3 regions of the Nonomuraea sp. H19 genome follow, and region 1 is predicted to be linked to each of the others. Evidence: riboswitches for the same ligand, from Rfam matches in the RefSeq annotation. Region 1 holds a riboswitch; each other region holds the start of a gene.
The links. Region 1 has a riboswitch for thiamine pyrophosphate ahead of thiC (phosphomethylpyrimidine synthase ThiC). Riboswitches for the same ligand answer to the same signal wherever they lie in the genome.
Positions count from the first base shown of each region.

Region 2: linked by a shared signal. The riboswitch ahead of ACTMTI_RS25650 (TenA family protein) and the one ahead of thiC (phosphomethylpyrimidine synthase ThiC) in region 1 are both predicted to bind thiamine pyrophosphate.
Region 3: linked by a shared signal. The riboswitch ahead of ACTMTI_RS05895 (purine-cytosine permease family protein) and the one ahead of thiC (phosphomethylpyrimidine synthase ThiC) in region 1 are both predicted to bind thiamine pyrophosphate.

Region 1 is NZ_JBQHCV010000004.1:55,468-65,110, reverse strand. Features, by position in the region: gene ACTMTI_RS09610 (SDR family oxidoreductase) at 1-220, shown strand, start outside; gene ACTMTI_RS09605 (SCO6745 family protein) at 217-1,056, shown strand; gene ACTMTI_RS09600 (alpha/beta fold hydrolase) at 1,196-2,059, shown strand; gene ACTMTI_RS09595 (HdeD family acid-resistance protein) at 2,131-2,670, shown strand; gene ACTMTI_RS09590 (SDR family oxidoreductase) at 2,720-3,571, shown strand; gene thiC (phosphomethylpyrimidine synthase ThiC) at 3,568-5,121, opposite strand; TPP riboswitch at 5,114-5,226, opposite strand; gene ACTMTI_RS09580 (class I SAM-dependent methyltransferase) at 5,277-5,930, shown strand; gene ACTMTI_RS09575 (hypothetical protein) at 5,927-6,277, shown strand; gene ACTMTI_RS09570 (universal stress protein) at 6,296-7,132, shown strand; gene ACTMTI_RS09565 (cellulose binding domain-containing protein) at 7,241-8,272, shown strand; gene ACTMTI_RS09560 (AIM24 family protein) at 8,269-8,943, opposite strand; gene ACTMTI_RS09555 (tetratricopeptide repeat protein) at 8,986-9,627, opposite strand.
Region 2 is NZ_JBQHCV010000011.1:235,196-244,838, forward strand. Features, by position in the region: gene ACTMTI_RS25615 (M48 family metalloprotease) at 1-469, opposite strand, end outside; gene ACTMTI_RS25620 (BlaI/MecI/CopY family transcriptional regulator) at 445-855, opposite strand; gene ACTMTI_RS25625 (GNAT family N-acetyltransferase) at 1,038-1,577, shown strand; gene ACTMTI_RS25630 (GNAT family N-acetyltransferase) at 1,570-2,097, opposite strand; gene ACTMTI_RS25635 (hypothetical protein) at 2,298-2,636, shown strand; gene ACTMTI_RS25640 (carbon starvation CstA family protein) at 2,640-4,760, shown strand; gene ACTMTI_RS25645 (hypothetical protein) at 4,792-4,983, opposite strand; gene ACTMTI_RS25650 (TenA family protein) at 5,272-5,946, opposite strand; TPP riboswitch at 5,935-6,030, opposite strand; gene ACTMTI_RS25655 (histidine phosphatase family protein) at 6,046-6,654, opposite strand; partial or broken gene ACTMTI_RS25660 (hypothetical protein) at 6,818-6,898, shown strand; gene ligD (non-homologous end-joining DNA ligase LigD) at 6,907-7,638, shown strand; gene ACTMTI_RS25670 (M28 family metallopeptidase) at 7,747-9,228, shown strand; gene ACTMTI_RS25675 (M28 family peptidase) at 9,354-9,643, opposite strand, start outside.
Region 3 is NZ_JBQHCV010000002.1:459,954-469,596, forward strand. Features, by position in the region: gene ACTMTI_RS05865 (GOLPH3/VPS74 family protein) at 1-304, opposite strand, end outside; gene ACTMTI_RS05870 (TenA family protein) at 328-948, shown strand; gene ACTMTI_RS05875 (Fpg/Nei family DNA glycosylase) at 953-1,831, shown strand; gene ACTMTI_RS05880 (MFS transporter) at 1,979-3,355, opposite strand; gene ACTMTI_RS05885 (winged helix-turn-helix transcriptional regulator) at 3,433-3,867, shown strand; gene ACTMTI_RS05890 (rhodanese-like domain-containing protein) at 3,864-4,187, shown strand; TPP riboswitch at 4,247-4,360, shown strand; gene ACTMTI_RS05895 (purine-cytosine permease family protein) at 4,351-5,688, shown strand; gene ACTMTI_RS05900 (methylated-DNA--[protein]-cysteine S-methyltransferase) at 5,648-6,226, opposite strand; gene ACTMTI_RS05905 (PAS domain S-box protein) at 6,324-8,261, shown strand; gene ACTMTI_RS05910 (ATP-binding protein) at 8,449-8,883, shown strand; gene ACTMTI_RS05915 (YidC/Oxa1 family membrane protein insertase) at 8,867-9,508, opposite strand; gene ACTMTI_RS05920 (DUF6412 domain-containing protein) at 9,585-9,643, opposite strand, start outside.

The DNA of each region.
Region 1 (9,643 bases):
GGAACATGACCACCTGACCGCCCGCGCGGTGGGCGCCTCCGGCCCCGTCCTCGACCCCGCCGACGTGGCGGCCACGGTCGTCGAGGGCCTGGAAGCCGAGCGCTTCCACATCTTCCCGCACCCCGAGGTGGCGGAGTTCGTCCGCCGCAAGGCCGAGGAACCCGACCGATGGCTGGCCGGAATGTCGCGCTTCGTCGACTCCCTGACGGAGGGGCGATGAAGGCGGCATCGGCGGCGGCCCGCCGGGCCTGGCGCCGTCTGGAGCCGTTACACGGCATGATCTACTTCGTCCCCGAGGCCTCGAGACGCTACGCCGAGCTAGGACTTACCGGCATGTCCGGATATTTCACCTCGCGCAGCGCCGCCTTCGGCCGCGCCTCCGCCGACCTGGTCATTGCCACGTTCTACAACTTCTCCCCCGCTCTCGTACGCCAGTCCCTTCCCACCGCCTGGGACGTGGTCACCCCGGAGCAGATCCTGCAGGCCCGCCTGGAGGCCGTCACCGAAGCGCTGATCAGGGCGGGGATCCACGACCTCCCCCATTTCGACGAGACGCTGGCCCTGGCCCGCCGTGCCGCCGAGGCGGCCTGTGACCACCCCCAGGGCCGTCCCCTCTTCGCCGCCCACGCCGCACTCGCCTGGCCCGACGACCCGCTCCCGCGGCTGTGGCATGCTCAAACCCTGCTTCGCGAGTTCAGAGGCGACGGCCACGTGGCGACGCTGCTCGCGGAAGGCATCGGCGGCCTCGAGGCCCTGGTGCTGCACGCGGCCGGCGGCGAGGTCCCCACGGCCTTCCTCAAGATCAGCCGCGCCTGGCCCGAGGAGGAATGGGCCGCCGCGGAGGCCCGCCTCCGCGACCGCGGCCTCCTGCACGGCGACTCCCTCGCCCTTACGCCGGAGGGCACGGCACTGCGCCGGCACATCGAGGACCGCACGGACACCCTGGCCATGCCGGCGTACGGGGCGCTGGGCGAGGACGGGTGCGCCCGCCTGGCCGAACTGGCCCGCCCCTTCGGCCGCCGGGTCGTCGACGCCGGCCTCCTGAGCCTCGCCTGACTCGGCCGTCAGACGCGCGGACGGACTATGGGAAGGTCCGTGCGTGCTGTCGGCCGTCAGACGCGCGGACGGACGGTGAGAGGTCCGTGCGCGTTATTCCAGTTGTTCCGGCCGCGGCCCTGCTGACACGATCTCCAGCATGCCGACCTTCTCCGCGTATGACGGGACCGAGCTGGCCTACCACGAATTCGGCCGGGGAGAGCCGCTGATCTGCCTGCCGGGTGGGCCGATGCGCGCCTCCGCCTACCTCGGCGAGCTCGGCGGCCTGTCCGCGCACCGGCGGCTGATCATGCTGGACCTGCGCGGCACCGGCCAGTCGGCGATACCCGAGGATGCCGCCACCTACCGCTGCGACCGCCAGGTGGACGACGTCGAAGCCCTGCGCGTCCACCTGGGGCTCGACCGGATGGACGTGCTCTCGCACTCCGGCGGCACGAACCTCGCGGTGCTGTACGCGACCCGCTGCCCCGAACGCGTCAGCAAGCTCGTCCTGGTCGCTCCGAGCACCTATGCCGTCGGCATCCATGTCACCGGGGAAGCCCGGCTCGAGATCGCGCGCCTGCGTAGTGGCGAGCCGTGGTACCCGAAGGCGTCCGCGGCCCTCGACGCCATCGTGTCGGGCAAGGGCGCCGACCCGGAGGCCATCGCGCCGTTCTTCCACGGCCGATGGGACGCGGCGGCGCGGGCTTATGAGGCCGGCGATGGCCCGCAGAAGAACCGGGAAGCCGCGGCCGCGTACGCCGCCGACGGCGCCTTCGACCCCGATGCCACCCGTGCCGCGCTGGCGGCGTTCGAAGCGCCGGTGCTGGTCCTCGCCGGGGAGGTGGACCTGAACAGCGTTCCCAGTGCGGTGGCCGAGGTCGCCGGGCTCTTCCCGAACGCCGACCTCGTCGTTCAGCAGGGAGCGAGCCACAATCCATGGCTCGACGACGCCGACCGGTTCGTCACGACCATCGCCGCCTGGCTGGACGGGGTCTCCGCGGCGGGGCTCCCGGAGCGTTAGGCCGGCTCTATTACGGTAAGTAACCGATCGTGTCCGCCGCCGGCAGGCGGTGTCCCGGAAGGAGCACGATCGTGATCGATGACTACGTGGGCCACTGGTGGGTGCTCACGCTGCGTGGCGTGGCCGCCGTGATCTTCGGGATCATGGCCCTACTGTGGCCGGCCATCACGCTGCTGGTGCTGGCCATCGTGTTCGGCGCGTACGCGATCGTCGACGGCGCGCTCGCCGCCGTCGCCGCCACCCGCGCAGCCAAGGCGCAGCGGGCGCCGCTGATCCTGCTGGCGGTCGCCGGCCTGCTGTTCGGGATCATGGCCGTGGTCTGGCCCGGGCTGACGGTGTTGACGATCACGTTGCTGGTCGGGATCTGGGCGCTGGTGACCGGCGTCTCGGAGATCATCGCGGCGGTCAGGATGCGCAAGGAGATCCAGGGCGAGTGGCTGCACATCCTTTCGGGAGCGCTGTCGGTGCTGTTCGGCGTGCTCGTGCTGGTCTGGCCGGCGACCGGGGCGCTGACGGTCGCGCTGATCATCGGCATCTACGCCATCCTGGCCGGGATCACGCTGATCGCCCTCAGCCTGCGCGTGCGCCGGATGCGGGAGACCTCCCCCTGAACGGACCGACTGACGTTAGGCCTACGCCGGCAAGGGCAGACCGCTGGGCATGCCGGAAACGAGACCACCTCAGAGCCAGCCGTACCCCGGCCACTCGGGTGAGATGGCGCCCGAGCCGCGCGACGAGATGCGCGACTACGAGGGCAGCAGCCTGCTGAAGGACAAGAAGGCGCTGATCACCGGGGGCGACTCGGGGATCGGCAGGGCGGTCGCGGTGGCCTTCGCCAAAGAGGGCGCGGATGTCGCGATCGCGTACCTGACCGAGCACGAGGACGCCGCCCACACCGGCAAGCTCGTCGAGGCGACCGGGCGGCGCTGCGTGCTGCTGCCCGGCGACCTGAGCGACCGCGCCCACTGCGGCGCGGTGGTCGAGCAGGCGGTGTCCGAGCTGGGCGGGCTCGACGTCCTCGTCAACAACGTGGCCTACCAGGCGCCGGTCGACGGGCTGGAGGAACTGTCGGACGAGCAGTGGGAGCACACGTTCGCGGTCAACATCCACAGCTACTACCGCGTCACCAAGGCGGCGCTCCCCCACCTGCGGGAGGGCGCCGCCATCATCAACACCTCCTCGATCAACGGCCTGCGCGGCAACAAGTCCCTCATCGACTACGCCGCCACCAAGGGCGCGATCAACGCCTTCACCTACTCCATGGCGCAGAACCTGGTGGAGCGGGGCATCAGGGTCAACGCCGTGGCGCCGGGGCCGGTGTGGACACCGCTGATCCCGGCCACGATGCCGGAGGAGAAGGTGGCGAAGTTCGGAGGTCACGTGCCGATGGGGCGACCCGCCGATCCGGACGAGATCGCCCCGTCGTACGTGTTCTTCGCCGCGGAGCGGCTGTCGTCGTACTACACGGGCGAGGTGCTGGCCCCGATCGGCGGCGAGACGTTGCCGGGCTAGTCGACGTAGATGGTGCCGCCGAGCTGCCGGAACTCGGCGGCCTTCTGCGCCATGCCGGCTTCGCGGATGTCGTGGCTGATCCGCATGGAGCAGAACTTCGGGCCGCACATCGAGCAGAAGTGCGCGGTCTTGGCGGGTGCGGCGGGGAGGGTCTCGTCGTGGAAGGCGCGCGCCGTGTCGGGGTCGAGCGCCAGGTCGAACTGGTCCTCCCAGCGGAACTCGAAGCGCGCGTCCGACAGCGCGTCGTCCCACGCCTGCGCCTGCGGATGCCCCTTGGCCAGGTCCGCCGCGTGGGCGGCGATCTTGTACGTGATCACGCCCGTCTTGACGTCGTCCTTGTTCGGCAGGCCGAGGTGCTCTTTGGGGGTGACGTAGCAGAGCATGGCGGTGCCGTACCAGCCGATCATGGCGGCCCCGATGCCCGAGGTGATGTGGTCGTAGCCGGGCGCGATGTCGGTCACCAACGGCCCCAGGGTGTAGAAGGGGGCGTCGTCGCACAGCTCGCGCTGCAGGTCGACGTTCTCCTTGATCTTGTGCATGGGCACGTGCCCCGGCCCCTCGATCATCACCTGGACGTCATGGGCCCGGGCGATGGCGGTCAGCTCCCCAAGCGTGCGCAGCTCGGCGAACTGGGCCTCGTCGTTGGCGTCCGCGATCGAGCCGGGCCGCAGCCCGTCGCCGAGCGAGAACGACACGTCGTAGCGGGCCAGGATCTCGCACATCTCGTCGAAGTGCTCGTACAGGAAGCTCTCGCGATGGTGCGCCAGGCACCAGGCGGCCATGATCGAGCCGCCGCGCGAGACGATCCCGGTCTTGCGGCGGGCGGTCAGCGGCACGTACGCCAGCCGCACCCCCGCGTGCACGGTCACGTAGTCGACGCCCTGCTCGCACTGCTCGATCAGGGTGTCGCGGTAAACCTCCCACGACAGCGCCTCCGGCCGCCCCTTGGCCTTCTCCAACGCCTGGTAAATAGGTACGGTCCCGACCGGGACGGGCGAGTTGCGGATGATCCACTCGCGGGTCTCATGGATGTCGGGGCCGGTGGACAGGTCCATGATGGTGTCCGCGCCCCACCGGGTGGCCCAGGTCATCTTCTCGACCTCCTCCTCGATGGAGGACGTCACGGCGGAGTTGCCGATGTTGGCGTTGATCTTCACGAGGAAGTTGCGGCCGATGATCATCGGTTCGGACTCGGGGTGGTTGACGTTGGCGGGGATGATGGCCCGGCCGGCCGCGACCTCCTGGCGGACGAACCCGGGGGTCAGCCCCTCGCGTGCCGCCACGAACTCCATCTCCTTCGTGACCAGGCCTTTCTTGGCGCAGGCGACCTGGGTGACAGGCTCGCCGGCCGCGCGGCGCTCGCGTACCCACTGCTCGCGCAGGCGCGGCAGCCCTCGCCTGACGTCGGTCTCGACGGCGGGATCGGTGTACGGGCCCGACGTGTCGTACAGCGTCACCGCCGAACCGTCCGACAGACGCACCTGCCGCATGGGCACACGGAGGTCACCGAGGTAGATCTTGGAAAAACCGAGCTCCGGCGCACCACTCATCGCGCAAACTCCCTTCGCCGGCATTATCCGGTGCAGGTTCTGGCGGTCGGCGGCTGTCAGCCGTCCTCTCAGCCCGGTCCACACCGGGCTCCCGCGTTGGACGGCGATGATCGTACCCACGCCTGGACGCGCGCCAAACATGGCAAGATCAGGCGATGGACGATCCCACGTCGCGGACCACCGCCAGCTATGACCGCATCGCACCGGTTTACGCTGAGCGCAACGACCAGCCGGACGCCGAATTCCTGGCGTTTCGCCAGCGGTTCGCGGACGCGCTTCCCGACGGGGCCAAGGTGGCCGACCTGGGGTGCGGCCCGGGACGCGACGGGGCGTGGTTCCGTGCGCGAGAGCTGGAGGTCGTCGGGGTCGACCGGTCGATCGAGATGGCCAGGCTCGCCACCGCCCGCGGGGTGCCCGCCGTGCTGGGCGACCTGCGCCGCCCGCCGCTCGCCCCCGGCTCGCTGACGGGCTTGTGGTCGGTGGCGGCGCTCCTGCACGTGCCCACCGCCGAGACCGAGCCGACCCTGCGCGCCTGGTCGGCGGCGCTGCGACCGGGAGGCGTGCTCGGGATGTCGACCTCGGCGGGCGATGGTGAGGGATGGGAGCCGAGGTCGTACGGCTTCGAGCAGTCCCGCTGGTTCACTCACCGCGACCCGGACGCGCTGCTGGCGACGCTGGAATCGGCCGGTCTCCAGGTCCTCGAACACGACCTGAGGACCACCGGTCGCACTTGGCTGAACGTGCTGGCGGCGCGCCGCCAGGTTTGTCGATCGCTGTCAGCGGTACGGACTTCATCAGGGGGAACATGAACAAGATCGCCGCTGTCGCAGGACTCGTGGTGGTGACCGCGTTCGGGGGGACCACCGCTCGAGATGGCTTCGACCAGCACGAGGTGAGTGAGGAGCAGTACCGAACCCTGATCGCCCAATGCCGCTACGCCGACACGAGTAAGGCGCGAGCGGAATGCCGCGCGGAGGTCAAGGCGACCTACCGCATCGGCGAGGCGGACACGTCGCTCGACTGCCGGACATACTCCGGCGTCTCTGTGTGCGGCACGCTGAAGCTCAGCAGGGCCGAGCGCAAGTGCGCCGAGGACTCCGCGAAGCAAGGGCTGCCGTTCCGGCGCGCCGAGGTGGAGTGCTACGTGTTCACGTGAAAGTGAGAGGCCCAAGTCGTGATCATCGTTGGGGTGGACGGCTCGCGTACCGGGCTGGAGGCGGCCGCATGGGCCGCCGACGAGGCCGCGTTGCGCAGGGCGCCGCTGACCGTGGCACATGCCGTGCCGAAGTGGGTGCATGACGAGTCCGGCAGCGCCCGGTACGCCGACGTCGCCCGGTGGATGCGCGAAGGCGCCACCACGGTGCTCGCCGCGGCCGAGGACCGCGCCCGCCGGGAGCACCCGGACGTCAGCGTGACCACCGAGTTGCTGCCCGGTGATCCCCGTACCGCGCTGATCAACGCCGCCGAGGGGGCCGAGCTGCTGGTGGTCGGCAGTCGCGGGATCGGCGGCGTACGCGGGCTGCTGGTCGGGTCCGTCGCACACGGGGTTGCCGCGCACGCCCGTACGGACGTCGTGCTGGTCCACGAGCTGCCCAGGTCGCCGCGCGGGGAGGTGGTGGTCGGGGCCGACGGCTCGCCGACCGGCGGGCGGGCGCTCGAGTGGGCCTTCGCCGAGGCCGAACTGCGCGGTACGCGGCTGCGGGCCGTACACGCGTGGGCCTGGCCCCAGCCGACCGGGTTCGAGCCCGCCGACGAGGACAGCGAGCAGGACGCGCTGCGGTCCCTGCAGGAGCTGCTGGCCGGGCACCAGCTCCGGCATCCGGGGGTGGAGGTCGTGGCGGAGGTCGTCCATGGCCATCCCGTGGAGGTGCTCAAGGAGGCGGCGAGGGGTGCGGACCTGCTGGCGGTCGGGTCGCGGGGGCACGGGCAGCTGGCCGGGATGATCATGGGGTCGATCAGCCAGGCCCTCCTCCACCACTCACCCTGCCCGCTCGCCGTGGTGCGGCACTGAAAGTTACATGCGTCTGCGCAGGTCGCGTACGCCGCCGCGGCCCGATGCTTTCCCGCCTGTCGCCCGCGATCCTACGATCTGCGCCAGGCGACGACGGGAGAGCGGACGATGCGGAAGATCAGCGCCGTGCTGGCGGCGATGCTGGCCCTGGCGGCCGTGGTGATGTTCCTGACGGCCACGCCGGCCAGCGCCGCCGCCACGAGGATCATGCCCCTGGGCGACTCGATCACCGGATCCCCCGGCTGCTGGCGGGCCCTGCTCTGGAACAAGCTGCAGAACAGCGGCTACACCAACATCGACTTCGTCGGCACCCTCCCGCCGCAGGGCTGCTCGGTCGCGCACGACGGCGACAACGAGGGACACGGCGGCTTCTTAGCCACGAACGTGGCCAGCCAGAACCAGTTGCCCGGCTGGCTCGCCGCGACCAGGCCCGACATCGTCATCATGCACTTCGGCACGAACGACGTGTGGAGCAACATCGCGCCGGCGACGATCCTGAGCGCGTTCACGACGCTGGTGAACCAGATGCGGGCCAGCAACCCCAACATGAAGATCCTCGTCGCCAAGATCATCCCGATGAACCCGTCCTCCTGCCCCGACTGCGCCCAGCGCGCCGTGAACTTCAACAACGCCATCCCCTCCTGGGCCGCCGCCACCTCCACCCAGCAGTCGCCGATCACGGTGGTGGACCAGTGGACGGGGTTCAGCACGAGCGCGGACACCTACGACGGGGTGCACCCGAACGCCTCGGGCGATCAGAAGATCTCCGACAAGTGGTACCCGGCTCTGGTGGACGCCCTGGCCGGCGTCACGCCGTCCCCGACCGTCACGCCTACGGTGATCGGCGGATGTGTGGCCACGTACAAGAACGCCGGGCAGTGGCAGGGCGGCTTCCAGGGCGAGGTCACGGTCAAGAACACCGGCACGACGACGATGAGCGGGTGGACGGTGCGGTGGACGTTCGCGGACGGGCAACAGATCAGCCAGCTCTGGAACGGCACGCTGAGTGCGAACGGGGCTGAGGTGACCGTACGCAACGTGGGCTGGAACGGCTCCCTGGCGCCGGGGGCGTCGGCCACGTTCGGCTTCCTGGCCTCCTGGAACGGCGCCAACACGGCACCGACGCCGACGTGCTCCTAGGATTTTCCGGAGTTGGCCACTATGGGCGCGCCCTCACTGGCCTGCACCAGCACGAACCCCTGCCCCCTGAACGCCAGCTGCATGGCCTCCCCGCTCCCCCGCCCGATCAACGCCCCGACCTTCATCGTCCGATTGACGCCGACCTGGAGCCCCGTGCTCCAGCAGACCGCCGACTGGCCGTCGGCGAACGTCGGCATGCGGGCCACGTCCAGCAGCACCGGCGTGCCGTGCGTGGTCACCGCCACCCAGCCCGTCCCGGTGACCGTGGTGTTGAACAGCCCGCCCGCCGCCACTCCGGCGCCCTGGACCCGCTGGATGTCCCAGGTGAGCTGGGGCTGGAAGGCCAGCAGGTTGCGCCCGTTGACGGTGAGCCCTTCGTTCTCCAGGTAGAACAGGTGAATGTCGTCGGCGTTGTCGGCGAGGAAGAGCAGCCCTTCGCCGCGGACCCGCATCAGCGAGGCGCCCTCCCCCGTCATCGCCTTCTTGAGCAGCTTGCCGAGGCCCCCGGAGCCCTCGTAGTCGAAGTCCATGCGGCCTTGGAAGGCCACCATCGAGCCCTGCTTGGCGAGCACCTCGTGGGGCAGTTGCACCCGGAGCATCTTGTGGTTCTCCAGCGCGAACCCGGGGGGTAGCGGCTGGGCGTCGAGGTTGCCGAAAATCGAGCTGCGCACGTTTCAACCCTTCGAAAAGAGAGCGTTGCCGCCAGCGTACGGCTACAGCTGCCCGTACGCTTCCTTGATCGAACGCATGACACCCTTGGCGTCGCCGGCCTCGGCGACGGCGCGGGCTTCATCGAGCAACCTGATCGCGTCGTCGCGCCGCCCGCCGCCCGCGGCGATGTAGGCCAGGCCCACCAGGTTGGCCGCCACGCCGGGCAGGAAGCCGATCTCGCGGCGGAGCCGTACGGACTCCTCCAGCCGCTCGCGCGCCGCCTCCAGCCGCCCGGCGACGTGGTCGGCGATGCCCAGGTGGCGCAGGACGTACGAGAGGGTCAGCCTGTCCCCGGCCTGGGTCGCGAGTTCTTGGGCCCGCTCGAGAACCGGCACCGCAGTCTCCTGATCATGCCGGACGACCTGGTGGAAGATCCCCACCCAGAACAGCGCTTCTCCCTGACCCCGCACATCCCCGAGCAGCCCGTAGAGCTCGACCGCCCGCTCGAACAGCGCCAGCTCCCGCCCGTCCTCCCCTTGCCCGTCGAGGAACCGCGCGTGCGCGATCCGGCCTCTGGCCAGCGCGAGATCGGCCTCTACCCCGTCCAGCTCCCGATCGGCGATGTCCAGCGCGCCCGCATCACCGCCGAAAACCGCCTGCTCGTAGTGGCGCCCGGCCCGCGCGATCCGCTCATCCCCCGCCATCCCCGCACCTCCACCC
Region 2 (9,643 bases), on a different contig from region 1:
TCGGCCGCGAACGTCGCGGCAGGCAGTAGACGAGCGGCGCGGCATGCTCTATCAGGCAGACGTCGTTCGGATCGTCCGGATATCTCGCGACCAGCCGCACCATGTCGTGGTGCCGTCGCCGCTCGGTGATCGTGCGGCGCGCGCGGGTCGCACCGTGGTACAGCGCCCGCAACAGCACCCCGCCGGACAGGAGGGCGAGCACTATCGTGGCCAGCTCCCCGCTGTGCGTGTGTCCCGGCACGCAGGAACGAAGGTGCTCGATCCAGGAATGCACCGGTCCCGGCGGCCAGGCGAGCACGAAGCACGTCAGTGCCAGCAGCACGACGACCACGCTTGCCACGACACCGGCCCACACCACCACTGCCACGCCAGGGCGGCGGCGCAGCCACCTCACCCGCGCGACTATCGGGCCGGCGAGGTGCGCCATCAAGAAGGCGGCGGCGATCAGTCCCGCGATGTTTCCGGCCATGGCCCCTCATCCCGCGTCGGGGCGCTCGCGCTCCGGTCGGCCAGCGCGTCGAAGAGCCTCTGTGCGTCCTCGGAGTCGACGCTCTCGGCGAACCTGGCCAGGACAGGACCGCGATCCGGCAGCTCTGACAGCGCGTCCAGCATCACGGCGACGATGTGCTCCTCACGCGACCGCACGGGTGCGTAGGCGATCGCCACGCCGGACCAGGCGCGCGTGACCAGGTCCTTGCGGGCGAGCCGATCGGTGACCGTCTGGACCGTCGTGTAGGCGAGGGGCCGTTCCCGGCCACGATTCACCTGCTCGAGAAGGTCACGGATCAGGAGCGGCCGGCTCGCCGCCCACAGGCATTCCATGATCGCCTGCTCCAGCGGCCCGAACTCCGCCATCTCGGCGTCTCACCTTCTCCAGGAGCGCCGCCATCGGCGCGTGATTACGACCCCCAAACGGTACCGAAACCACCTCAATACCCCAAAACTCCGCGGGAGGCACGGCTCCGCCGAGCCGCCGCGGGCTGGACCTGCGCCCAAAATCGTTTGACCGGCTCCGGGAAGATCGACACGATCACGAAGTGCACATCGAGTTTTCGAGGATCTCACCCGGCGACGCGGAATCCCTCGCCGACTTCCTGGCCGGTGAGGAATGGCCGTATCACGCGGGGACGCAGGACCGGGAGACGGTCAGGCGCCGGGCCGCCGAAGGGCTCTATGACGACGCCGAGACGCGTACGTTCTGGGTGCTCGCCGACGGGGAGCGGGCCGGGCTGGTCAAGCTGCAGGATCTGGCCGACGACACGCCCATGTTCGACCTGCGGGTACGGCACTCCTGGCGAGGGCGCGGCATCGGCACGCAGGCGGTGGCCTGGCTGACCGGTTATCTCTTCGGCGAGCTGCCCGCCATCACGAGGATCGAGGGCACGACCCGCCAGGACAACCATGCGATGAGAGCGGTTTTCCGCAAGAACGGGTACGCCAAGGAATCGCATTACCGGGAATCGTGGCCCACGCCGGATGGGACGTGCTACGACGCCGTCGGATATGCGATTCTCCGGCGGGACTGGATTTCCGGGACGGTTACGCTCCCGAATTGGGCGGACGAAAGCCTCACGTGAGTTCCGAGCTCAGCAGGCCCATCATGACGAAGTCGTGGCGCTCGCCTCTGGTGCGGAAGGCCTCCCTGCGCCGGCCTTCCGCCACGAAGCCGACCTTGGTGTAAGCGCGCATCGCCGCGGCGTTGTCCGCCACCACCCAGAGCGTCACCCGGTGCAGGCCCATTTCCTCGAAGGCGTACCTGCAGATGACGCGGAGGGCGTCGGTCGCGTAGCCGCCGCCCCAGCGATCACGCTCGCCGATGGCGATGCTCTGCAGCGTGGCCTCGCCGTTGCGGAAGTCCGTGTCGCCGAGGGCGACGTAGCCGATCAGCTTCCGGTCGTCGAGCGCTTCGATGCCGAGCAGCATCTGCTCGAAGGTGTTGCGCGGCCGGTTCGCGCCCTTCTCCATGTTCTGGGCGAGGGAGATGGGCGGCGCGCCGTCCATCCACCGGCCCACCTCGGGGTCGTGATACCAGCGCCACATCGCCTCGCTGTCGGCCGGCTCGAGGGCCCTGAGATGGACACGTTTCCCGGTCAGCATGAAGTCTCTCCTCATAGGTGGCCGGTCACATCTACCAAGAGCCTTGATCGGGACGCAAAGTGTTTTCGACCCGGTCACGGGCTACCGCGTTCTACGAGCGGGCGTTCGGCGCGCGCCGCAGCTTCACAGCGTTTCGAAAGTCACTACAGCGGGTAAGGCCGACATAAATTATCTGAGCTGCCTGGTTTCAGGAGCCACAGATGTCCCGGATCACGCTCATGCCCGCCGCTCGTGAAGCGCTGCGCGATGACGAAGTGGTGTTCTTCGACTGGCACGTGACGGGTCTCTGTTGCGCGGACGCGGGCGAGTTCTCGGTACGGCCGCTGCGCCGCTCCCGGTTGCCCCGGAAGGCACGCAGCCTCGAATCCGATCTGGTGTACGCCCATCCGACCGCCTGGGTGCATCTGGTCGAGCTTCCGGTCATGATCGACTGCCGCCCGCTGTGGCGCTGGCGGCGCTTCACCACGGATCTGCCGCCGGACGCCGGACTGCGCTGCTGCCTCGGGCGCCCTCTATATGGCCCGATGCATGGGAGGTAACCGGTGAAGCCGCGTTCCATCATCATCTGGACGGCGGTCGCCGTCGTCGGCGCCGTGGGCTGGGCCGTGCTCGCGCTTTCCAGGGGCGAGAACGTCAACGCGGTCTGGCTCCTGTGCGCCGCGCTCGGCTCGTACGCCATCGCCTACCGGTTCTACGCCAGGTTCATCGTGCGCAAGGTGCTGCGGGCCGACGACCGCCGAGCCACCCCGGCCGAGCGGCTCGACAACGGCATCGACTACCACCCGACGGACCGGCGGATCCTGTTCGGGCACCACTTCGCCGCCATCGCGGGGGCGGGGCCGCTGGTGGGGCCGGTGCTGGCCGCGCAGATGGGCTACCTCCCCGGCACCATCTGGATCATCGCTGGGGTGATCTTCGCCGGGGCCGTGCAGGACATGGTGGTCCTGTTCTTCTCCATGAGGCGCAACGGCCGGAGCCTCGGCCAGATGGCGCGCGAGGAGATCGGGCCGGTCGGCGGGGCGGCCGCGCTCATCGCGGTCTTCGCCATCATGATCATCTTGCTGGCGGTGCTGGCGCTCGTCGTGGTCAACGCGCTCGCACAGTCGCCGTGGGGTGTCTTCTCCATCGCGATGACCATCCCGATCGCCCTGTTCATGGGCTTCTACCTGCGAATGATCCGCCCGGGCAAGGTCGTCGAGACCACCGTGATCGGCGTCGCGCTGCTGATCCTGTCGATCGTGGCCGGCGGCTGGGTGCAGGAGTCGAGCTGGGCGCCGATCTTCACGCTGAGCCCGTCCGCGCTGGCGCTGTGGCTGATCGCGTACGGTTTCGTCGCCGCGGTGCTGCCCGTGTGGATGCTGCTGGCGCCGCGCGACTACCTGTCCACGTTCATGAAGATCGGCACCATCGTACTGATCGCGATCGGCATCGCCGTCACGTTGCCGCCGATGCGGACGACGGCGTTCACCGACTTCGCCTTCAGCGGCAAGGGGCCGGTCTTCGCGGGCTCGCTGTTCCCGTTCGTGTTCATCATCATCGCCTGCGGCGCGCTGTCGGGGTTCCACTCGCTGATCTCCTCCGGCACGACGCCGAAGATGATCCAGAAGGAGACGCAGGTCCGGCTGATCGGCTACGGCTCCATGCTCATGGAGTCCTTCGTCGCCGTCATGGCCATCACCGCGGCCTGCGTGCTGTCGCCCGGGCTCTACTTCGCGATGAACTCCCCGGCGGGCGTGGTCGGGGCCACCGTGGAGTCCGCCGCCCAGGCGGTCTCCACCATGGGCTTCGTGATCACGCCAGAGGAGCTGCGGGCCGCGGCGGCGGCCGTACAGGAGGAGACGCTGATCGCCCGGACGGGCGGCGCGCCCACGCTGGCCGTGGGCATCTCGCAGATCTTCTCCGGATTCCTCGGGGGAGCGGGGCTGCAGGCGTTCTGGTACCACTTCGCGATCATGTTCGAGGCGCTGTTCATCCTGACCACGGTGGACGCGGGCACCCGGGTGGGCCGGTTCATGCTGCAGGACACGCTGGGCAACCTGTGGAAGCCGATCGGCAGGGTGAGCTGGTGGCCGGGGCTCGTGGCGGCCAGCGCCCTCGTCGTGGCGGCCTGGGGATATTTCCTCTACCAGGGCGTCAACGACCCGCTCGGCGGCATCAACCAGCTCTTCCCGCTCTTCGGCATCGCCAACCAGTTGCTGGCCGCCGTGGCGCTCACCGTGGCCACGACCCTGCTGATCAAGAGCGGCCGGCTGAAGTGGGCCTGGGTGACGGCGGTGCCGCTGGCCTGGGACGTCGCGGTCACGCTGACGGCCAGCTACCAGAAGGTCCTCTCCACCGACCCCACGCTCGGCTTCTTCGCCCAGCGCGACCGCTACCAGACGGCGCTGGACCAGGGGCAGTTGCTCGCGCCGGCCAAGTCCATGGACGCCATGCGGCAGATCGTGATCAACTCCACCGTGGACGGCGTCCTGGCGGCGCTGTTCGCAATCATGATCATCATTGTGATCCTGGACGCGGCTCGCGTGTGGGTGAAGGCGATCAGGACGCGGGAGCCGCTGCCGAGCGCGGAGGCGCCGTTCGAGGAGTCGAAGATCGTCGCCCCGGCCGGGCTCATCCCCACCCGCGAGGAACGCGAGCTGATGGCCAAGGCCTCATCCGGCTAGAACTCCCTGATGATCCGGCTCAGCATGGCGTTCAGCTCGGCGAGGCCGTCCTCGCCGAGCTGGTCAGGGCACGCGGCGACGTCAACCGCATGATCCGCGACTCCTCGGTGCGGTACGCCGCGCTGCCGATCGGCGAGATCGTCGAGCGGATCCGCGAATCGGCCACCTCACGCCGCCGGGCGCCCATGACCAAGCCCCTCGACCCGCTCTTCGACGTGCTCATCCACGCTCAGGACATCTGCGTGCCGCTGGGCATCGCGCGCGCCATGCCATCGGAGGCGGCCCGCGCCAGTGCCGCCCACATCTGGGAGCGCGGCCGGCCCTTCTATGCGCAGCGGCGGCTGAGCGGGCTGCGGCTGGTCGCCACCGACGTCGACTGGGCGGTCGGCGCGGGCGACGTCGTGGAGGCGGCCCATCCAGGCGCTGCTCCTGCTGCTGAGCGGGCGACCGGCCGCGCTGCCGAGCCTCGCGGGGGCGGGCACGACGGCACTGGCCGCGCGCCTGTGACCGATCAGGGAGCCAGCCAGCGCGCCGTCGGCCAGGTCTCGCGCCGCCAGGCGCTGTCCCAGAACATCCACTCGTACGCCGCCGCCGTGCGGTACGCCGCGGCCATGGCCTCCCGGGTCGCCGCGTCCGCGGTGGCGGCCAGCCGGTCGGCGATGGCCTTGGCCTGCTCGACGGAGGCCGCGAAGCCGGGATCCGAATAGGTGGAGATCCACTTGCGGTACGGGTGATCGGGCGTGTCCCCGGTGCGCCGCAGCAGCGTCGTACCGACGTCCTGGTAGATCCAGAAGCACGGCAGCACCGCCGCCGCCAGCACCGGATAGGGTGCGGCGAGCGCCGTGGCCTGCAGGAACGACGCGTAGGCCAGGCAGGTCGGCGACGTGGCGATCCCCGCCGCGTCGGCGCCGAGCTCCGCGACGTAACCGGCGTGCAGCAGGCGCTCGGCGGCCAGCGCGGCGTGCGCGCTCTGCGCGAAGAACGCCGCGTCCGCCGGGTCCGTCGCCCGTGCCGACGCTGTCGCGAGGGCCTTGGAGAACGCCTCCAGATAGCGGCCGTCCTGCACGATGTAGAACGCGAACCGGTCGCGGTCGAGTGTGCCGGCGCCGAGTGCGACGTTGAAGGGGTGGTCGTGGATGGCGCTCATCAGGTCGGCCGTGCGCAGCCACATGTCATCGCAGAACATCGACGTCCCTCCGCTAGCGCTAACTAGATCAGGTTCGACGGGTGTGATCTCAGCCCGGGTCGCCGGGCACCCCGCGTCAACGGCCAACTGTAACAGGGCTCATTCGCGCGGTTCGGGCGGGAAGCCGGTCCAGCGCAGCTCGGCGGGCAGATGGCCCATGTCGTTGTAGGAGAGCACCGAGGAGGGGCGGTCGGGGGCGTACCGGATGACGGTCAGGGCGGCGTTGCAGTGGTTGAGGCCGAGCCAGCGCCACTTCGGGGCGTCCAGGGCGGCGCGGACGAGCCAGCCGATCAGGAAGTTGTGCGTGACGACCAGTTCGTGGCGGGTCCCCTCCGCCACGGGACCCGTGAACGCGCGCAGGGCCTCGGCGGCGAGCGCCGGGCCGCGCTCGCGTTCGTCTGCGGGGAACTGGCCGACGAAGCCGAGGAGGCGGTCGGCGTAGCCGGGGGCGAGCTCCTCCTTCTCGGGCACGTACGGGATGTAGTCCCCGGCGGCCTCGCTGACGTGCAGGGGGATGCCGGGCAGCCGCTCGCCGATCAGGTGGGCGGTCTGCGTCGCGCGGGGGAGCGGGCCGTGGTGGATGGCGGAGAGGGGGACGCCCTGGAGGCGCTCGCCGAGCAGTGCGGCCTGGCGGCGGCCGGCGTCCGTCAGGCCGCTTTCGTCCGGCGTGGCCTCGCCGTGGCGGGTGAGATACAGGAAACGGGTCATGATCTAGCCCATTGTTCCGGATATCGTAGGGCGAGTGACCAGCGATGAGACGCGTGACGGCGTGGCGCTGACCAATCTCGGCCAGCCGCTGTTCGACGGGGCGGGCGCGACCAAGCGCGACCTGGTCGACTACCTCGACGCGGTCCGCGACCGCATCATCCCGGTGCTGCGCGGCCGTGCGCTCTCGGTCATCCGGGTACGGCCCGGGCAGGAGCCCTTTGTGCAGAAGAACCTGCCCAAATACGCCCCCGAATGGATGGAGACCACCTCCCACTGGGCCGAGGCATCGCGTCGGCAGGTGACGTACGCGCGCTGTGCAATGACCGGCGAAGCCTGCTGTGGTTCGCCAACCAGAGGGCGGTCGAGTACCACCCGGCGCTGTTCGTCGGCGACCACCCCACGCACATGGTGCTCGACCTCGACCCGCCCGGGGACGACTTCGAGCTCGCCGTGCGGGGCGCCTTCCTGGTACGCCAGGCGCTGGACGACGCCGGGCTGGCCGGGGCGGTGAAGACCAGCGGGGCGAAGGGCGTGCACGTGTTCGTGCCCGTGGCGGCCGGGACCGCCATGGACGACCTGGCCGCGGCCACCCGTGCGCTGGCCGCGCGCGCCGAGCGGGTGGATCCGGCGATCGCCACCACGGCGTTCATCCGCGAGGACCGGGCGGGCAAGGTGTTCATCGACTCGACCAGGGCGGGCGGGGCCACGGTGGTGGCCGCCTACAGCCCGCGGGTGCGGCCCGGCGCGCCGGTCTCCTTCCCCGTGCCATGGTCCGACCTCGACCGCGTGGCGCCGCGCGACTTCACCGTGCACACGGCGGTCGGGTTGCTCAAGGACGCCGACCCGTGGGCGGAATCCATGCCCGCGCCGCAGCGGCTGCCCGCCGACCTGATCGAGGAGGGGCACACGATCCCGGTCGCGCGGGTGGCGGCGATGCACGAGGGCAAGCGCCGCGCCCGCGCCCGGCGCGGGGAAGTGTCGTGATTTTGCCGCATTAGTGGGTCTTCCCAGGCTCTCTCGCGCGGGTTACCTTCCGTTCGGCGAGGCTCGGGGGAATTGCCCGCCTTCCTGTCTCACAGGGGGAAGTCCCGTATGCGCAGAACCATCATCGTCCTGATCACCGCACTCTCCTTACCGCTCGCCATGGCCGTCCCGGCCCACGCCGGCGGCCTGGCCGACCTGTTCGCCAAGCTGCTGGTCAAGCAGGTCAAGGGCACGAACGTCAACAAGCACCTGCAAGCCCTGCAGGCCATCGGCACCGTCAACGGCGGCAACCGGGCGGCCGGCACGGCTGGTTACGACGCCTCCCGCGACTACGTGGCGAACAAGCTGCGCAAGGCCGGCTACAAGGTCACGCTGAATCCGATCAACTTCGTCGAGGGCTGGACGGAGAACGCGCCGCCCGTACTCGGCTCGTACGTGCCGAACCAGGACTTCTTCACCTTCCAGCCCTCCCCGGCGGGCGACGTGACCGCGCAGGTCCAGGGCGTGGACCTCACGCTGCCGCCCACCCCGGCGCCGACCTCGACCAGCGGCTGCGAGCAGTCCGACTTCGCCGGGTTCGTGGCCGGCCGCATCGCGCTCATCCAGCGCGGCACCTGTGCGTTCGCCCTGAAGATCCGCAACGCGGGCCGCGCCGGCGCCTCCGGGATCATCGTGTTCAACGAAGGCCAGGAGGGACGCACCGAGGCGTACCCACTGGACATCGGTGAGTGGCGGGCGGGGGTGCCCATGGTCTTCGCCGACTTCGCGGTCGGCAACGCGCTGGCGAGCACGCCGGGCGCGACGATACGGCTCAAGGTCGACGCCACGCTCGTGCTCGGCACCGATGAGAACGTGATCGCCGAGTCCCGCTTCGGCGACCCCCGCAACGTCGTGATGGCCGGGGCCCACCTCGACAGCGTGCTCGAAGGGCCCGGCATCAACGACAACGGCTCCGGCACCGCGGCGATCCTGGAGGTCGCCGAGGAGATGGCGAACTACCCGGTCAAGAACAAGGTCCGCTTCGCCTTCTGGGCCGCCGAGGAGATCGGCCTGCTCGGCTCCGACCAGTACGTCGAGTCGCTGTCCGAAGAGCAGCGGGACCGGATCCGGGTCTACCTGAACTTCGACATGGTCGCCTCGCCGAACTACGCGTACAAGCTCTACGACGGGGACAACTCCGACAACGCCGGAGCCCCGGCCGGTCCGCCCGGTTCGGCGGAGATCGAGAAGCAGTTGGAGGCCTTCTACGGGTCCCGCGACCTGCCTACGGTCGGGACCGACTTCGACGGCCGTTCCGACTACGGGCCGTTCATCGCGGTCGGGATCCCGGCGGGCGGCGTCTTCACGGGCGCGGAAGGCATCAAGACGGCCGAGGAGGCGGCGCTGTTCGGAGGGACGGCGGGGGTCGCGTACGACGTCTGCTATCACCAGGCGTGCGACACGATCACCAACGTGAACGCGACGGCGCTGGACGTGAACTCGGACGCGATCGCCGACTCCGTCGCCCGGTACGCCTTCAGCCTCCGCTCCATCCCACCGCGGGCACCGTCATCGAGGGTCGCTGCTTTGACAGCGGAAAGCGTCGGCTGACCCGACCGGCCGGGCAGACCCATGCGCCTGCCCGGCCGACCTGCCCGGCCGACCTGCCCGGCCGACCTGCCCGGGCGTCTGATGCGCCCGGCAGGAACGGTCTGCTCGGCCCGGCCCGCGAACGGCTACCGGGTGATCTTGACGTCGTCGACGCCGGCCTCGACCAGGGAAGCGCCAGAGGCGTCGGCCGCGTCGATGAGGATGCGGACCGTCTGGCCCGCGAAGGCGTTCAGGCTCGCCGAAGCGGTCGCCCAGGCGCCGTTGCGGTTCGTGGCCGCGCCGGTCTGGTTCAGCACCGTGGCCGTCGTCGTCCCCACCACTCGGACCCGCAGGTAGTCGGCGCTGGAGGAGTTGGAGCCGTGCGCCAGATACCACGACAGCGACAGGTTCAGCGGACCCGATGAAGGCAGCGTGA
Region 3 (9,643 bases), on a different contig from region 1:
CCAGCTTGGTGAGCAGGCGCTTGCGCAGCTTGGCTGACTGCAGCCGCTGCACCCACCACGCGGGCTTGCGATTCCTGCGCTCCTCGGCGATGCGGGTCAGCATGGCGTCCAGCTCGTCGTCCCCGAGCGGCGCCGGGCTCTTGACCATCACCTTCTTGTCCGACAGGTCGACCCGCTCCTCGATGGCGAGCTCGGCCAGGATCGCGCCGGCGAGCGCCGGATCGAGCTGCATCGAGTTCATGAGCGGCTTGCCCTCCTCACTGTAGGCAAGCAGGAGGAGCTCCTCGGCGATCGTCACACGCATGCTTCGACACTAACCTCCCCACCATGACCATCTCGGAGAAGTTGCACGCCATCGGCCGCCCGTTGCTCCAGGTCCAGCTGGAGCACCCCACCGTGGCCGGGATCGCGAGGGGCGACCTGCCCGAGCCGGTGTTCCGGTCGTGGCTGGAGCAGGACTACCTGTTCCTGCTGGACTACGTGCGGGTGTTCGCGCGGCTGGCCTGGCAGGCGCCTGATGAGCATCTGGGAGACCTGGTGGACCTGGCGCACACGACGTATCACGACGAGCTGAGCCTGCACCGGTCGCTGTCGGCGGAGTTCGGGGCCGATCTGGAAGGGGCGGTGAAGGGGCCGGCGTGCGCGGCGTACACGGCGTTCCTGCTGGAGTCGGCGGCGTCCTACGGGGAGGGGCTGGCGGCGCTGTATCCGTGTATGTGGGGATATTCGAGTCTCGGGCAGATCCTGGCGGAGAGCCCGCCTGCCGAGCCGCGATATCGGGCATGGGTGGATACGTACGCGGATCCGGGGTTCGCGGCGCTCACCGTGCGGATCGCGCAGATGATCGACGAGGCGAGCCCCGATCCCGCCAGGGCGGAGGCGCTGTTCGCCGAGGGGATGGCGCACGAGCTGGCGTTCTGGACTGTCCCGGTGCGCGACGTACCCTGATGGCATGCCGGAACTTCCCGAGGTGGAGTCTCTGGCCCACTTCCTGCGCGAACGGGCGGTGGGCCGCACCATGCTGGGCGTCGACGTGGTCGCGATCCAGGCGCTCAAGACGTTCGACCCGCCGGTGACCACGTTGGGCGGGCTGACGATCACCGGTGTGGCGCGGCACGGCAAATTCCTCGACTTCGACTGCGATGGCCTGCACCTGGTCATCCATCTGGCCCGCGCGGGGTGGCTGCGCTGGCGCGACGACCTCTCCGGCGCGAAGCCGGTCCGGCCGGGGAAGGGCCCGCTCGCGGTACGGGTGCGGCTGGCGCCCGACGACGAGGGCCTGGCGCCCGGGTTCGAGCTCACCGAGGCGGGGACGCAGAAGCGCCTCGCCGTCTATGTCACGAAAAATCCGGACGAGATCCCCGGCGTCGCCGCCCTCGGCCCCGACCCCCTCGCCGACTCCTTCACCGTGGACGCGCTCAAGCGGATCGTGGGCGGCAACCGTACGCAGATCAAGGGGCTGCTGCGGGACCAGAAGATCGTCGCGGGCATCGGGAACGCCTACTCCGACGAAGTGCTGCACGCGGCCAAGATGTCCCCCTTCAAGATCGCGGCCACGTTGACCGATGCCCAGATCGCCGACCTGCACGAGGCCATCGTCACCACCCTGCGGGACGCGGTCGAGCGCGCGCACGGGCTGGCGGCCAAGGACCTGAAGGCGGAGAAGAAGTCGGGACTGCGCGTCCACAACCGGACCGGGCAGCCCTGTGACGTGTGCGGTGACACCATTCGGGAGGTCTCGTTCGCCGACTCGTCCCTCCAGTACTGCCCCACCTGCCAAACAGGCGGCAAGCCGCTCGCGGATCGCCGCCTTTCCCGACTCCTGAAGTGACGGGCTGCGAACCACGGCACCAGGCCGAGCATGCGCTCCGTCACGGCGCCCGGCCCGTTGGCCTTCACGACCGGCCATGACAGACGGTCACTGGCTGCGGCGCGTGCGGTGACCCCGGCAGCGCCGTAACGGAATTCACGTTGAGAGTCACACCTTGACCGGGACGCGGGCCCGGCCGCGGAGGCCGGTCGCCGCAATGGCGGTTGCGAGCAGCGTGGTCGCCAGGGGGACCGTCAGGGCCGTGTGGAGGGCTGTCAGGCCTGTCCCCGTGCTCAGAGCGGCCACGTTGACCGCGGTGACCAGCGACAGTCCCAGAGCCGCGCCGAACTGGAACGAGGAGTTGATGAGGCCGCCCGCCAGGCCCTGCTCGTGCTCGGCGATGCCGTCCGTGGCCACGATCGTCAGCGGACCGTACACGAAGGCGAACATCAGGCCGATCAGCAGCATCGAGGGCAGCATGGCCGCGTACGTCCAGTCCAGGCCGACGCCGCGGAACAGCGCGAAGGCCAGCAGGCCCGACACCAAGCCGGTGAAAATGACCCTGGCGTTGCCGTAGCGGTTGACCAGCCACGGGGTGAGCGTCGGCGCGAGGACCACGTCGGCGGCGGCCGCCAGCAGGGCCAGGCCCGTCTGGATGGCGGACCAGCCACGCAGCTCCTGCAGGTAGAGCGTGACCAGGAACTGGAAGCCGAAGAACGAGGCCGTGAGCAGGGCGGCCATCAGGTTGGCCCGGACCAGCGGACCCGACCGGAGTATGCCCAGGCGGACCAGGGGGTTCGGGGAGCGGCGCTCGACCGCCACGAAGGCCGCCAGCAGCGCCAGGCCGCCGGCGAAGACCGCCGCGGTCAGCGGCACGCCGTCGGCGGGGTGCTCCAGCCGCACCACGCCGTAGACCAGCAGGATCATCGCGCCCGTGATGAGGATCCCGCCCGCCACGTCGAAACCCGCGACTGCGGGGCGCCGCGTGGCGGGCTCCTTGAGCAAGGGGATCGCGGCGAGCAGGATCGCCAGCGACAGCAGGACCGGTGCGAAGAAGACCCAGCGCCAGCCGAGCGCGGTCAGCAGCCCGCCGATCACCAGGCCGAGCGCGAAGCCGCCGGCGGCCGTCCCCGCGTAGACCAGCAGGGCCTGGTTGCGCTGCCTTCCCTCGGGGAACGTGGTGGTGATCAAGGAAAAGCCGGCCGGGGTCATGAAGGCGGCGGCGACCCCCGTGACGAACCTGGCGACCAAAAGGATCCAGCCCTCCGTCGCGAAGCCGCCGAGCCCCGAGAAGAGCAGGAACACCCCCAGCCAGAGCAGGAACATGCGGCGGCGGCCCAGCAGGTCGGCCGCGCGCCCGCCGAGCAGCATGAAGCCGCCGTAGCCGAGCACGTACGCGCTCACGACGCCGCTCAGCATGCCCGTGGACAGGCCCAGGTCGGCACGGATGGACGGGAGGGCGACGTTCAGCATGGCCACGTCGATGCCCTCGAGAAAGATGGCACCGCACAACACGGCAAGTACACCCCAGGAACGGGCAGGCATGACAAATCCCCCGGTTACGTATAGGCATGTCGGTTCTCTCTTGTAACCGTCCACATCTTGGGCCAGCATGAAATGTCATGGAAGACGGCACTTTGAAGTCACTTAGTTACTGCGAGAGCACCGTGGACGACGACTACGACGTGCGGCAGTGGGACACGCGGGAGGACTGCGAGGTCCGCCAGATACTCGACCGCATCGCCGACAAGTGGTCCCTGCTGGTCATCGCGCTGCTCGACTGCCAGAGCCTGCGCTTCACGCAGCTGCGCCGCGAGATCGACGGCGTCAGCCAGCGCATGCTCACCGTGACCCTGCGTCAGCTCGAACGAGACGGCCTGGTCTCCCGTACGGTCCACCCCGTCGTGCCGCCCAGGGTCGACTACGCGCTGACGCCGCTCGGCCGTACCCTGCACCAGACCATCAAGACGCTGGTCACCTGGACCGAGGAGCACCAGGAGGAGGTCGCGGCGGCGCGTGCCGCGTACGACGCGCGACGCGAGATGATGGAGACATGACCGTACGTGAGATCGATGCCAGTGCCGTTCCCGACGATGCCTACCTGCTCGACGTCCGGGAGCAGGACGAATGGCTGGCGGGGCACGCTCCGGAAGCCGTGCACATCCCCATGACCCAGATCCAGGAGCGGGTGAGCGAGGTGCCCGCGGACCGGACGGTTTATGTCGTCTGCCGGGTGGGCGGACGGTCGCTTCAGGTGGCGGCCTGGCTCGGCCGGCTCGGGCATGACGCGGTCAACGTCGGCGGCGGCATGCAGTCGTGGGAGGCCGCGCGCCGCCCCATGATCAGCGAGACCGGGCAGGAGCCGTTCGTCGCCTGACTGTGATTCGCCCACTATGGCGATTCGGCGGCCATTGAGGCATCATAAGGGCGCAAACTTCAGATCGTCGCGGGAGCTCGGGGTGCCGGGCTGAGAGGGCAGCTACTCATCCGCTGCCGACCGCCTGAACCTGTCCGGGTAATGCCGGCGTAGGGAGTGTGCGATGACGCATGTCGCCGACGAAGTTCCGCTGACCCTGGAGGGCGCGCCGCCGAAGACGCTGGGCGTCCTCGACCAGGGCGCGCTCTGGGCGAACCTCGGCGTCAGCCTCCTGGGCTTCTCCGGAGCCCTCTACCTGCTCAACCCCCTCGGCAACGCGCCGCTCAGCCTGGTCGCCGCGCTCACCGCCACCGTGGTCGGAAGCCTGATCGGCACGTCCATGGTGGGCCTGTCCGCCATCCCCGGCACCCAGACGGGGCAGCCCTCGATGGTGCTGTTGCGCGGGCTGTTCGGGGCCAAGACGTCCTACGTGCCCACGGTGCTGAACATCGTGCAGATGCTCGGCTGGGGCGCCTTCGAGCTGTGGGTGATCGCCCAGGCCGCCACGGCGATCTTCGGAGGCGTGCCGTACCAGGTGTGGGTGATCCTGGCGGGCGTGGTCACCACGGCGCTCACGATCTGGCCACTGGGCTCGGTACGCCTGCTGCGGCGGTACGTCACCATCGGGGTGATCGTGTCGATGGTCTGGTTCACGTGGTTCTTCGTGTCCGAGGCTCCCGCGCACACGGGCGGAAGCTGGACCGCCTTCCCCGCCGCCGTGGACTACGTGATCGCGCTGTCGGTGTCGTGGGTGCCGATGGCCGCCGACTTCGCCCGGCACTCCAGGTCGAGCCGGGCCGCCTTCACCGGCGTGGTCGGCGGCTACACGCTGGCCCAGGTGGCCTGCCTGGGGCTGGGCGTGTACGCGGTCGCCATCGTGGGGGCGGCCGGGGTGGAGGCCGACCCGACGTCGGTGTTCAGCCCGTTCGTCGCGGTGCCGCTGGGCGCGCTGTTCTTCGCCATCCTGGTGCTGCGCGAGACCGATCAGTCCTTCGCCAACGTCTACTCCACCACCGTGTCGCTGCAGAACCTGATGCCGCGCGTGGACCGGCGCGTCTTCTCCACCGCCATCGGCGTGCTCACTGTCGCGATCGCCCTGGTCGTGGACGTCACCTCGTACGGCGCGTTCCTCGGCGTGATCGGGGCGGTGTTCGTGCCGATGTTCGCGGTGCTCGCCGTGGACTACTTCGTCTTCGCCCGCTCCGACCGCTGGAACACCGACGAGAACGCGCCCTCGCGCTGGTCGATGCTGGTGCCGTGGGCGCTGGGCTTCATGGCCTACTGGCTGACGACCTCGACGCTGACCGTTCCCTGGTGGGACGAGTTCTGGGTGGGCGCCCGCAAGGCCATCGGCTTCACCCGGGAGCCGTGGATGAACGGCGCGCTCGGCGGGGCCTTGGTGGCCGCGCTGGTCACGCTGCTCATCGGCCTGCTGCTGCGGCGGCTCGCCGTTCGACGTTGAGCAGGTGCTGCTTGGCGGCCGCGCCTCCGGCGTAGTCGCCCAGCTCGCCTTCCGCGCGAACCACCCGGTGGCACGGCACGACCACGCAGACGGGGTTGGAGGCCAGCGCGTTGCCGATCGCCCGCAGCGCGCGCGGCCTGCCGATGCTCGCGCCGATCTCCTCCAGCGTCGTGGTCGTGCCGTAGGGGACCGCCATCGTCTTCTGCAGCACCGTACGGGCGAAAGGCGTGGCCAGCGTCAGGTTGACCGGCGTGGCGAACGTGCGCAGCCGGCCGGAGAAGTAGGCGTCCAGCTCCCTGCGCACCGGGTCGAGCCGGCGCGGATCCGGCCCGATGAACGTGCCCACATGCCTGCTGACCAGCGCGAAGACATCGTTTTCCGGCTCGAAGCTGCACGCGACGATGCCCTTGCCGGTCACGGCCAGCACCAGCCGGCCCACGGCGCCGTCGTAGGTGCCGAACGCGATGTCCGGCGGTGTCTCACCTCGATAGGTGCTGGAGGTCACGCGCAGCAGGGCATCCAGATCGCCGCTCGTCATGCCTCCACCCTTCCCCGGCTCCCGAGAAATCGCCGTGACCGCAGCGTATCGGACGGATCGCCCGACGCACCCACGCTGCCACGTGCACTATGGAGGAGTGGGGGACGAATGGGCCGGTAGTGACGACGAGATCGCTCGCGCGGTGCTCGCCAGCTCACCCAACGCCGTGGTGGCGCTCGACAGGGACCAGAGCGTGCTGGTCTGGAACGACGCCGCCGAGCGGCTCTTCGGCTGGTCGGCGGAGGAGCTGCTGGGGCGCCGGGCGCCGATCGTGCCGTCGGAGCTGACGGCCGAGCACAACGCCGTGCTCGAACGCGTGCGCACCGGCGGCCAGGTGTCCTTGCGTACCAAGCGCCTGCATCGCGACGGAAGCGTGCTCGACGTGCGGGTCGACATCAGCGGGCTGCGCCTGGGCAGCGCCGTGGCCGGCTACGTCTGCGTGCACCACCTGGCCAGGACCGACGAGGTGGCGAAAAACCGCATGGTGCGCCGGGCCAGGCTGGTGCGCAGGCTCACCGATGTGGTCGGCGACATCAACTCCGACCTGGAGCTGTCGGCCGTGCTGGACCGGATCTCGGCCAGCCTCACGGAGCTGACCGGGGCGGACGCGGGCGGGTTCGTACTGATCGAGGGGGATCGGCTGCGGCTGGTCAGCACGTACCAGCTGCCGGACGCCATCAGGGGCACCACCACCGACCTGCGCACGAGCCTGGTGGATCGGCTCTTACGCACCGGCAAGACGGTGCTGCTCGAGTCGAGTGGCCTGGACGACCTGGTGTGGGCGCGCCTTGAGGGGCTGCACACGATCGCGCTGGGTCTCGCCGCCGTGGGCGGGCGGCCGTACGGGGCTCTCTACGCGTTGTTCGCCCGGCGCACGCCCGGACATCTCGAATTGGAGTTACTGGAGCTGCTGGCCGGGCACGCGGGCATCGCCGTCGGCAACGCGGTGGCCTATCAGGAGGCGGTACGCCAGCGGGCGCACGAGCGGGCCGTGTTCGACGCCAGCGCCGACGGAATCGCCGTGCTGGACGAGTCCGGGCGCGTCGTGCGATGGAACCCGGCCGCCGCCGAGCTCACCGCGTTCCCCGCCGAGGCCGTCGTCGGCGGACCGCCGCCCTTCCCGCTGCCCAGGCCGGGGGAGAAGCTCACGTTCCAGATGGAGAGCGGGCGGTGGCTGGACGTGGTGAGCGCGCAGATCGAGGAGACCGGCGAGGTCGTCATCGACTTCCGCGACGTGACCACGGCCAAGGAACTGGAGGAGGCCAAAGACCTGTTCCTGGCCACGACCAGCCACGAGCTGCGCACGCCGATCACGATCGTCCGGGGGTTCGCCAGCACGCTGGACTTGCGCTGGGACAAGATGAGCGATCTCGAGCGGCGCTCGGCCGTGCACACGATCGCCGAGCGGGCCAGGTCGCTCGGGCAGCTCATGGACCACCTGCTGCTCGGCGCCAGGGCGGGAGCGGACGAGCTCAAGGTGCGGATCGAGGCGTTCGACCTGGCCGAGCGGATCCACGCGGCCACGCTGGGGCTGCCCGTGCTGTCGGACAAGCATCGGGTCGAGGTGATCATCCCCGACGGGCTGCCGCACGTGCTGGGCGACGCGCTGGCCACGGACATTGTGCTGGGGCAGCTGCTGGAGAACGCGTTCAAGTACTCGCCGAAGGGCGGGCTGATCAGTGTCGAGGCCTGGCCGGAGGACGGCAACGTGGTCGCGGTCGTCGACGACGAGGGGATCGGCATCGCCCCTCCCGACCGCGAGCGAATCTTTGAGAGGTTCGTCCAGGTGGACAGCGGCGACCGGAGAAGGTTTGGTGGAGTAGGGCTCGGTCTTTACATCGTCCGCAGCCTCGCCAGGGCACAGGGAGGCGACGTGAGCGCTCATCCGCGACCCGGCGGTGGCACCAGAATGCGTCTCGTTTTGCGAGGCAGTGCCGCCGCCGGCACCGAGGGGCGACAGGATCGAAGCGACCGGAGCGACGAGGAATGGCGGCGGATCCAGGCCACCGAGGCGTCTCGCGAAGTGAGGCCATGAACACGCCCGGCTATCCCTATCGGATCCGACACACCGTTGCAGTAACGGCGTGGTCACGCTTGCGCTGATCTATCGTCCAATGTGTACAAGCTGTGATCGAGATGCGGTTTCTGGGACCGAGTAACGGGGCATTTCGGTCGTACCGGGGAGTGTTCCCGCGGGGGGCACAGGGAACGGGGAGGTGGGTGTGTCAAGCGTGGTGCTGCTGCCGTACGCGCCGTCCAGCGTCGCCGTTGCCCGCCAGCGTCTGAGCACTGACCTGCAGGACAGCGGGGTCTTCTCCACCGCGATCGATGACGCCGTGCTCGTGGTGAGCGAGTTGCTGAGCAATGCGCTGCGGCACGCGCACCCCCTGCCGTCCGGGATGGTAAGGGTCGCCTGGCTTCGTAGTGACGATCACATAGAGGTGGCGGTCAGCGACGGGGGCGCGGCCACCGAGCCACGCGCCGGCCGCCCGACCCTGTCCTCACTCGGGGGCCGGGGGCTCGGGATCGTGGAATACGTGGCCGAGAGCTGGGGCGTGCGCCACGACGGGGACACCACAACAGTCTGGGCCATCCTGCCCGCTCCCAACGGATCGATGAACGGGCAGGTCACAGCGGCCCTCAAAGAGGCCGGGTAGCCAGCACGGCACGCTCGCCGGTCGCCCAGGCCGTGGACACGAGCAGATAGAGCCCGGCCGCCAGCGGAAGCACGAGCACGGCCAGCACCGAGCCGTACGGCATCAGCCGCATGATCTTCTTCATCAGCTCGGGCTGCTCCTCGACCACCTTGATCTGCCTGGTAGACAGCCATGCCACCGCAATGACCAGCGCGATGACCACAACAAAGACCAAAACCTGTGGACTGGCCAGACCGTAATTGGCAATAACCCCGGCCACCTGCTGACCCAGCGGCGCGCCGAAAAGGTCATGCCCGGCCAGCGCGGTCGGATGCGTGGCCACCCGGTACATCAGCCACATGAACGGCAACTGCGCCAGCGCCGGCAGGATTCCGGCGAACGGCGAGCTGCCTTCCTTGGCGTAGAGCGCGGAGGTCTCCCTGGCCAGCCGCTCGGGATTGCGGGCGAAGCGTTTGCGGAGCTCCAGCAGCTTGGGCGCGAGCCGCTCCCGGATCTTCGCGGTGCGTGCCTGACGTACGTTGAGCGGCAGCAGCAGCAGCCGCACGGCCACCGTGAACAGCACTATCGCGAGCGCCGCACTGCCCCCGGACATGCTGATGACGAACGTGACAAGAGAATCGATCATGAGCCCTTCAAACGATGACGAGATGGATCAGGGCTCACGACATGCCGAGCCCCGCTGGATCAATAGCGGGGTGTGGCTAAGGGGCGCGTGGACGCGGGCGTCCGGCCGCGTCGGGGTCGCGCTGGCGCAGAAACG